DNA from 2 places in the Deinococcus hopiensis KR-140 genome. Region 1 is predicted to be linked to the other one. Evidence: riboswitches for the same ligand, from Rfam matches in the RefSeq annotation. Region 1 holds a riboswitch; the other holds the start of a gene.
What was found. Region 1 has a riboswitch for S-adenosylmethionine ahead of B9A95_RS30295 (methionine ABC transporter ATP-binding protein). Riboswitches for the same ligand answer to the same signal wherever they lie in the genome.
Positions count from the first base shown of each region.

Region 2: linked by a shared signal. The riboswitch ahead of B9A95_RS24370 (O-acetylhomoserine aminocarboxypropyltransferase/cysteine synthase family protein) and the one ahead of B9A95_RS30295 (methionine ABC transporter ATP-binding protein) in region 1 are both predicted to bind S-adenosylmethionine.

Region 1 is NZ_FWWU01000011.1:52,339-56,734, reverse strand. Features, by position in the region: gene B9A95_RS30305 (MetQ/NlpA family ABC transporter substrate-binding protein) at 387-1,157, opposite strand; gene B9A95_RS30300 (methionine ABC transporter permease) at 1,193-1,849, opposite strand; gene B9A95_RS30295 (methionine ABC transporter ATP-binding protein) at 1,846-2,820, opposite strand; SAM riboswitch class I at 2,956-3,087, opposite strand; gene B9A95_RS30290 (LLM class flavin-dependent oxidoreductase) at 3,227-4,396, opposite strand, start outside.
Region 2 is NZ_FWWU01000009.1:2,251,776-2,256,171, forward strand. Features, by position in the region: gene B9A95_RS24360 (EamA family transporter) at 1-343, opposite strand, end outside; gene B9A95_RS24365 (Fur family transcriptional regulator) at 427-813, shown strand; SAM riboswitch class I at 962-1,068, shown strand; gene B9A95_RS24370 (O-acetylhomoserine aminocarboxypropyltransferase/cysteine synthase family protein) at 1,203-2,537, shown strand; gene B9A95_RS24375 (homoserine O-acetyltransferase family protein) at 2,534-3,541, shown strand; gene B9A95_RS24380 (glycosyltransferase family 2 protein) at 3,741-4,396, shown strand, end outside.

The DNA.
Region 1 (4,396 bases):
TCCACACCCGCAACCCGTATTAGGAGATGCGCCTGCCAAGGTGCGGCAGGCAGGCTGGAAGGCCCCGCCTTTTTGTATATCTGCCCCAGCCCAGGAGATCGTTTAGAGCACGCGTCAAAAAGAGGACTTCTTTTTGAGCGAGCCCGGCGAGCGAACTTGAATGCGCATGGGGAGATGGAGCCGTGAGGGGTGTCCTTCCACGCGCGGCGCCATTCTCCCCCATGCGCCAAGTCCCACGGGCCTCCACCGGTCGCCTTGCTGACGTCCTTTGTTGTCCCGCCCAGGTACAAGAACAGGAGAAAGTGCAGGGCCGTTGGGTGCGGCCGCACGGCAGCGATGGGGATCTCCGGCTTTTCCAACATCCCGCATCCCTTCTGTTCTCGCGCTCAGAACGCAGGAATGACGCTACCGCTGTATTTTTTCAGGAGCCACGCCCTGGCCTCGGGACTCGTGAGCGCCGCGGCGAGTTTAAGAATGTCCGGATTCTGAGCTTTGTTCCGGGTGGTGGCCAGGACGTTGACGTAGACGCTGTTGCGCTCCTCGTGAAAAATAGCGTCCTTCGTTGGGCTCAGGCCGATGTCCAGAGCGTAATTCGCGTTGACGATCGCCGCGTCCACATCCTGGAGGGAGCGGGGCAACTGGGCTGCTTCGAGTTCGCGGAATTTGAGGCGTTTGACGTTGCTGACAATGTCGGTGAGGCCCGCCCGTACACCTGCGCCGGGCTTCAGCCGGATCAGTCCAGCCCGTTCCAACAGCAGCAGGGCCCGGGCACCGTTGCTGGGATCATTGGGGATGGCGATGGTCGCCCCGCTGCGAAGCTCGGTGACCTTGGCAACCCTCTTGCTGTAAAGCCCCAGTGGGGGTAGATAGACGCCCCGTACCGGCACGATGTTCAGCGGCCGATTTTGCTGAAAGGCGTTCAGATAAGGCGTGTGCTGAAAAAGGTTGGCGTCGAGACTGCCTTCGCCGAGCGCGACGTTGGGTTGAACATAGTCGCTGAATTCACGGATCTGCAGCTCCACCCCCTGCTTGGCAAGGATGGGCTTGACGAATTCCAGCAGTTCTCCTGCGGGAACCGGGGTGGCTCCGACCCGGAGGGTTCCAGCAGAGGCCGTGGAAGCGAGGATCAGGGCGGACAGGGGCAGCGTCAGTCGCATAGCGGCACTCCTTGGAGAAAAGGTTGAGAACGTATTTAACGGTGGTCGCTGCGGGAGGCGGCGCGGTCACCCACCCACTGCACGCCCTGCACGAGCAGAAGCAGCACGGTGACGGTGGCGATCATGACGCCCGTTTCGAAGCGCTGGTAGCCATAACGGATGGCCAGGTCACCCAGGCCGCCGCCACCAATGGCACCGGCCATCGCGCTGTATCCAATCAGGCTGACGAGCATGACAGTGAAGCTGTAGATCAGGGCCGGACGGGCTTCGGGCAACAAAACTTTGAACACCACCTGCGGGGTGGTGGCTCCCATGGCGCGCGCGGCGTCCGCCACGCCCTGGGAAACGTCCCGTAACGCGCCGTCCACCAGGCGGGCGACGAAAGGGATGGCCGCGACGGTCAGCGGCACGATCGCCGCGGTGGAACCGATGCTGGTGCCGGTCAGGAGCCGCGTCAGTGGAATGAGCAGCACAAGCAGGATGATGAAAGGCAGGCTGCGCCCGACATTCACCACGGCGTCCAGTGCGCGGTGGAGCAGCCGCTGGGGGAGCAGACCGCCAGGACGCGTCAGGGTCAGAAAGACGCCCAAGACCATTCCCAGCAGTTGCGCCACCAACGCGGCGGGCACCACCATCCACAACGTATCCAGGGTGGCCTGCCAAAGCAGGGGCCAGAGGGCTGCCAAGTTCATGCGGGTACCTCGACCAGGTGTGCGCTGCGGTCCAGATGCCGGTTCACGTCTGCGGCCCCTTGAGGCAGGGCCAGCCAGGCATCTACCCCCTTCGGATGCGCGTGGGCCTGCACGATGCGCGCGCCCAGCCCCGCAAGGGCGTTCAGGGTACGGGGGCTAAGGTCCGGCAGCGTGAGGTGGCGGAGTTGCTCACCGTTTTCCAGCGAAACTTCCGGACGGTGGGCATTCAGCAACGCGCGGGTCACGGCGTGCTGAGGGCAACTGAGCACGTGGCGTGTTTCGCCCGCTTCCACAAGCACGCCGGCGTCCAGAACGGCGACGTGCGTGGTAACCGCCCGCACGACTTCCATCTGGTGGGTCACGATGACCAGGGTGAGGTTGCGGTCCTTTTGCAGGTCGGTGAGCAGGGTCAGGATGCCGGCGCTCGTCTCCGGGTCCAGGGCCGATGTGGCTTCGTCGGCCAGAAGCAGGTCAGGATCAGTCGCGAGCGCGCGGGCGATCCCGACCCGTTGCTTTTGCCCTCCAGAAAGTTGCGCTGGGTAACGGGAAGTGTAGTCGCCCAGGCCGACCTGCGCCAGCAGGTCGCGTCCACGCGCTTCACGCTTGGCGCGGGGGACACCCAGCAGTTCCAGCGGGAGGGTGACGTTGCCGAGGGCGGTCCTCTGCGTGAGCAGGTTGAAGTGCTGAAAGACCAGGCCGGTCCGCACCTGGCGTTGCCGCAGGGCTCTGGAGCTCAGCCCAGCCATGGACTGACCCTGGACGAAGAGACGGCCAGCATCGGGCGTTTCGAGCCCACTGATGAGCCGAACGAGGGTGCTTTTACCCGCTCCACTGCGTCCGATAATGCCCGTGCAACTGCCTCGTGGGACGGTGAAGTTCAGATCGCGCAGAGCTGGAGTGACCTGACCAGGGTATGTTTTTCGCACCTGTTCAAAGTGTAGGGCGGGGGGCGGAGTGACGTTTGGCGTCACGGGGAGGGGCCTCCTCTGGCAGGATCGGGGTGGGCAGGGAACGCAAAACGGCGCGTCCCCTTCCGGGGCTTGAGCTCGTGGAAGGGGACGCGCCTTGAGGCTTGTCCGCTGGAACCTGCAAAGAGGAACACCCTTCCCTTATCGTTCCCGCCGCCTATGTAAAGCCATCGTTGGCGCGTGCGGGCTGGCGGAGCACCGGGTGCCGCGATGAGGGCCGGTTGCTGCGGCGATCTTCAGGCCAGATCCCTACGCCGCTCTGGATAAAGGTGGCCCGCCGAAACAGGCCGACGAGGAATCTAAAGCAGATGACCAGAAGTGTCAACCAAAGGGTGATGGCCTGCGCGCCGAACGCTGCTTCAATGCTTCCCGGTCTGCTCGGGGACAAGGCAAGCCGGAAGCAGGGCCATCAGGTGAGGGCCAGTTGCGCTTCACGCTGTTGCCGGGCCGCAGGGTGGTGTGGGTAAGGCAGCCCCAGGTTTTCTCGCAGGGTGCGGCCCTCGTACTCAGAACGAAACAGGCCCCGCCGCCGCAGTTCAGGCACCACCAACTCAATGAAGTCGTCCAGTCCTGCCGGGAGCACGGGGCCCATCACGTTGAAACCGTCTGCTCCACCCTTCACAAAGCGCTCTTCGAGCTCATCGGCGATCTGCTCGGCCGTCCCAACCAGCTGCCAGTGCCCCCGCCCCCCCGTGACGAAGAGGTACAGGTCACGGACGGTGAGGTTGTCCCGCCGGGCCTGCGCGATCAGGAGTTGCTGCCGACTGCGGTTGTTGTTTGTAAGGGGCAGGTCCGGCAGCGGACCGTCAATGTCGTACCCGGTCAGGTCCACCCCGAGAAGGTTGGAGAGTTGTGCCAGACCCACCTTGGGCAGCACCAGCGACTGAATCCTCTCAAACTTGTCCCGCGCTTCCTGTTCTGTCCGGCCAACGTAGGGCAGGACGCCCGGCATGATTTTCAAGTCCTCCGGCTGCCGGCCGTACGTTCTGAGCCGCCCTTTAAGATCGGCGTAGAACGCCTGGGCGTCTCGCAACGTCTGCTGAGCGGTGAACACCACGTCGGCAGTGGCCGCCGCCAGTTCTTTACCATCTTCGGAAGAGCCCGCCTGCACGATGACCGGGCGGCCTTGAGGAGAGCGCGCGACGTTCAGCGGTCCCCGGACTTTAAAGTGAACGCCTTCATGGTTCAGGACGTGCACCTTGCCAGGATCAGAAAACAGCCCACGGTCCTTGTCCCGAAGAAAAGCGTCGTCTTCCCAGCTGTCCCATAAGCCCAGGACCACCTGTGCGAACTCGCGGGCCCGGTCATAACGGTCCGCGTGGAGCAGGTGCTCGTCACGATTGAAGTTGAACGCTTCCCGACTGTTGGCCGACGTCACGAGGTTCCATCCGGCACGTCCACCGCTGATCTGATCAAGTGAGGCGAATTTGCGTGCGATATGGTACGGCTCGTTGTAGGTGGTGGTCTGGGTGGCGATCAGGCCGATGTGAGACGTGACGGCGGCCAGCGCAGAAAGCAGGGTGACGGGTTCAAAATGCGCGCCCCGCGAGGTGTGGCTGAAGACGCCGTCACCGTCCAC
Region 2 (4,396 bases), on a different contig from region 1:
GAAAGATAAAGGCCAGGCTCAGGCGGTCCAGCGCGGCCACTCCCGCCGTCGGTCCCACCCGCAGCGCCGCGAAATAGGCCAGCCAAGACGTTGCGCCGCTGAGGCCCGCCAGCGTGATAAACAGCCATGCCCGGCCCGTCAGGTGCGCCTTGCCGAACAGGAGCGGCCCCAGTTGCCCAGTGCCCAGCGCCACGCCGAGCATCACGAGCGCCATGATGACCGCGCGCAGGGCCGTGGCGAGGGTGGGGTTCACGCCCTCCAGGCCCAGTTTTCCAAACACGGTGACGCCCGCACCGCCCAGCGCCGCCAGCAGGCCCAGCGCGATCCATCCGAGGGAAGGCATGGCGGCCAGCATAGGCGACGCCTTCGAGAATTTTGTGTTTCGTTTTTTGATGCTTCGGGGGCCCGTCTGCTAGCGTAGGCGGCATGACGGCCACCCGCAGCACCCGCCAGCGCGACGTGATCGCCCGCGTGCTGGGGGAGGCCGAGGGGCCCCTCGCGGTGGTGGACGTGTTGGAACGCGCGCAGGCGGACCTGCCTGGCCTGGGCATCGCCACAGTCTACCGGACCCTCAAGCTCCTGACCGAGCAGGGCCAGATTCACCCCGTCACCCTGGACGGCGAGACGCGCTACGAGCGGGCGGGAGGCGGCCACCACCATCATTTTTCCTGCACGGGCTGCGGGCGGGTCTTTACCCTGCACACCTGCCCCGTCGCCCTGCCGCGTGGCACGGTGTATCCCGGCGGTTTCATCGTCGAGGCGCACGAGGTCACGCTGTACGGCAAATGCCCGGCGTGCGCGGCCTCGGCCTGACATAGGCGGTTTTGCTCCAAGTACCCCGCGCGGCTTCCGTGCCGGCGGCTCGGGAGAAGGGGGCAGGTGTGCACCTCTCCCGCTCGCGGCGGTTGACCCCCCACGCCTCCGCCTGCTACCCTCGGCGGTAGCTCCCGCGTGGAGCCACTCCTTATCCAGAGCGCCCGAGAGACCTGGCTCGCAGACGGCGCGGCAACCGGACCTCATCACGTCACGGTGCCAAGGCCAGCCCACCGCCCCCATCAACGATGATGGCCGGAGCGTGGGACCGATCAGGGAAGGTCACGCGGACGATCATCACCCCCGCCCCTTCTCGATGTCCGAGAGGGGGCACGCCTTTTTGGCTGGCCCCTCACCCCCCCGAGCTTTTTTCTCTGTGAGGAGTCCCCATGTCCACCCCCAAGCACCTCCGTTTTGAAACCCTGCAGGTCCACGCCGGTCAGAAGCCCGATCCCACCACCGGCGCGCAGGCCGTGCCCATCTACGCCACCAACTCCTACGTGTTCGAGTCGCCCGAACATGCGGCGAACCTGTTTGGCCTGCGGGCTTTCGGCAACATCTACAGCCGCATCATGAACCCCACCAACGCCGTGTTCGAGGAGCGCGTGGCGGCGCTGGAAGGCGGCGTGGGAGCCCTGGCCGTGGCGAGCGGGCACGCGGCGCAGTTCCTGGCGATCACCAACGTGGCGCAGGCCGGGGACAACATCGTCTCCACACCCAACCTGTACGGCGGCACCGTCAACCAGTTCCGGGTCACGCTGGCGCGGCTCGGGATAGAGGTGCGCTTTACGGGCAAGGACGAGCGCCCCGAGGAGTTCGCGTCCCTGATCGACGACCGCACGCGGGCAGTGTACCTGGAGACCATCGGCAACCCGGCGCTCAATGTGCCCGACTTCGAGGCCATCGCCGCCGCCGCGCACGCGAAGGGCGTGGCCGTGTTCGTGGACAACACGTTTGGAGCCGGAGGGTACTACTGCCAGCCGCTGAAGCACGGCGCGAACGTGGTGCTGCACTCGGCGAGCAAGTGGATCGGCGGGCACGGCAACGGCATCGGCGGCGTGATCGTGGACGGCGGCAATTTCAACTGGGGCAACGGGCGCTACCCCCTGTTCACCGAGCCCAGCCCCAGCTACCACGGCCTGAACTTCTGGGAGACCTTCGGCGAGGGCAATGGGCTGGGTCTGCCCAACCTGGCCTTTATCCTGCGCGCCCGGACCGAGGGCCTGCGGGATCTGGGCGCGACGCTCGCGCCGCAGCAGGCGTGGCAGTTCATTCAGGGGCTGGAAACGCTGAGCCTCCGCGCCGAGCGCCACGCGCAGAACGCGCTGGCGCTGGCCTCCTGGCTGGGCACCCACCCCGACGTGGCGCGCGTGACCTACCCCGGCTTGAGCAACCACCCGCACTATGACCGGGCGCAGACCTACCTGCCGCGCGGCGCGGGGGCCGTCCTGACCTTCGAGCTGCGCGGGGGGCGCGCGGCGGGCGAGGCGTTTATCCGCTCCACCCAGCTCGCCCAGCACGTCGCCAATGTGGGCGACACGCGCACGCTGGTGATTCACCCGGCCAGTACCACACACTCACAGCTTGACGAGGTGACGCAGGCTGCAGCGGGGGTCACGCCCGGCCTGGTCCGCGTCTCGGTGGGCATCGAGCATATCGACGACATCCGCGAGGACTTCGCGCAGGCGCTCGCCACGGCGCTGGTGGACGCCGAGAGCGTATGACGGCTGTGACGCTCTCCCCTGACCTTTCGCCTCCCCCCCCGCCCGAGCGATGTTTTCGGCAGCAGACGGCGCTGCTGTTCCGGCAGGCACCGCTGCTGCTGGACTGCGGACAGCCCGTCAATGACGTGCGGGTGGCCTACCACACCTACGGCACGCCCTCGGAACACGCGGTGCTCGTGCTGCACGCGCTGACGGGCACGAGCGCCGTGCATGAGTGGTGGCCGGACTTTCTGGGCGAGGGCCGTCCCCTGGACCCCACCCGGGACTACATCGTGTGCGCCAATGTACTGGGCGGCTGTGCGGGCACCACGGGTCCGGCGGAACTGCCCCAGATCGGCAGCGGGGACGCGCCCCTCACCCTGCGTGATATGGCGCGGGTGGGGCGGGCGCTGCTGGAACACCTGGGCGTGCGGCGCGTCTCGGTGGTGGGGGCGAGCATGGGTGGCATGTTGGCCTACGCCTGGCTGCTGGAATGCCCCGATCTGGTGGACCGGGCGCTGATCGTCGGGGCCCCCGCGCGCCACTCGCCCTGGGCGATTGGGCTGAACACGGCCGCCCGGAATGCCATCCAGGCGGCTCCCGGTGGCGAGGGCCTGAAGGTGGCGCGGCAGATCGCCATGCTGAGTTACCGCTCGCCTGAGAGCTTCGCGCTGACGCAGGCGGGGACGAGCCACCGTCGGCCCGGCGCCCCTGCCATCACCACCTACCTCGAACACCAGGGCGAGAAGCTGGCAAACCGCTTCTGCGAGCGCAGCTACCTCGCCCTGACGGGCGCGATGGACCGCTTTCAGCCGAGCGACGCCGAACTGCAGACCGTCCGCGTGCCGGTCCTGGCGGTGGGCATCTCCAGCGACGTGCTGTACCCACCAGGGGAGGTGTGCGGGCACGCCGCCCTGCTGCCGAACAGCCGGTATCTGGAGCTGCAAAGCCCGCACGGGCACGACGCCTTTCTGATGGACCCGGGTCCGCTGCCCGCCTGGGCGGCGGAGTTTCTGACAGGCTGAGCCGGAGGGGCAGAGCCGGCCGGGGCACCGCGCCCAACCGTACCGCGCCCCGGAGTCGGAGGCGTTCTTGCCCGCCGCGCTGCCCCCAGAACGCGGGCGGGAACAGCACGGAACAGTCAGGCGGTGGTGCTCGGCCGTCCGAACGGGCATAGTGGGACCATTTGAGTCGGTCCGCCCCGGACCCGGCCGAGGTAACCCTGTGAAGACGCTTTTTTCCGTTCTGGACCTGATCAGCCTTCTCCTCTTCGTCCTATACGCCACGCAGCAGGTGCTGAGTGCCCTACAGCGGCGTCCCAAACCGCCCGTCGCGGGGGAGGGCGCTCGCCTCACCTTCCTGATTCCAGCGCTCAACGAGGCGGGCGTGATTGGCCCCACGCTGGACAACCTGCGCCGCACCGTTCCCGGCGCCCGGCTGGTGGTGATCGACGACGCCAGCGACGACGGTACCGCCGAGATCGTGGCGGAGCTTGCCGCCCGTGACCCGCAGGTGCTGCTGCTGCGCCGGCACCTGCCAGGAGCCCGGCAGAACAAAAGCCGGGCGATGAAGTGGGCGGTCGAACACCTGCTGACTGCCGGGCCCCTGGCTGGGCGGGACCTGACGCAGGAAGTCCTGGTGGTGCTGGACGCCGACGGGCAGATTGGCCCCGACTTCGCGCCGCAGGTACGGGGCGCTTTTGCAGACCCCGACGTGATGGCGGCCCAGGGCTGGATGCGCTTTCGGCAGACGGGCGCGCCGGGTGGCTGGGCGGGGGTCTGGAGCCGGATGCTCCTGTTTCAGCAGGACCTGGAGACGTTTATCGTCGGCCGGATTCAGCGGTTGCGCGCGCTTGGACACACGGTGGCCCTGACGGGCAA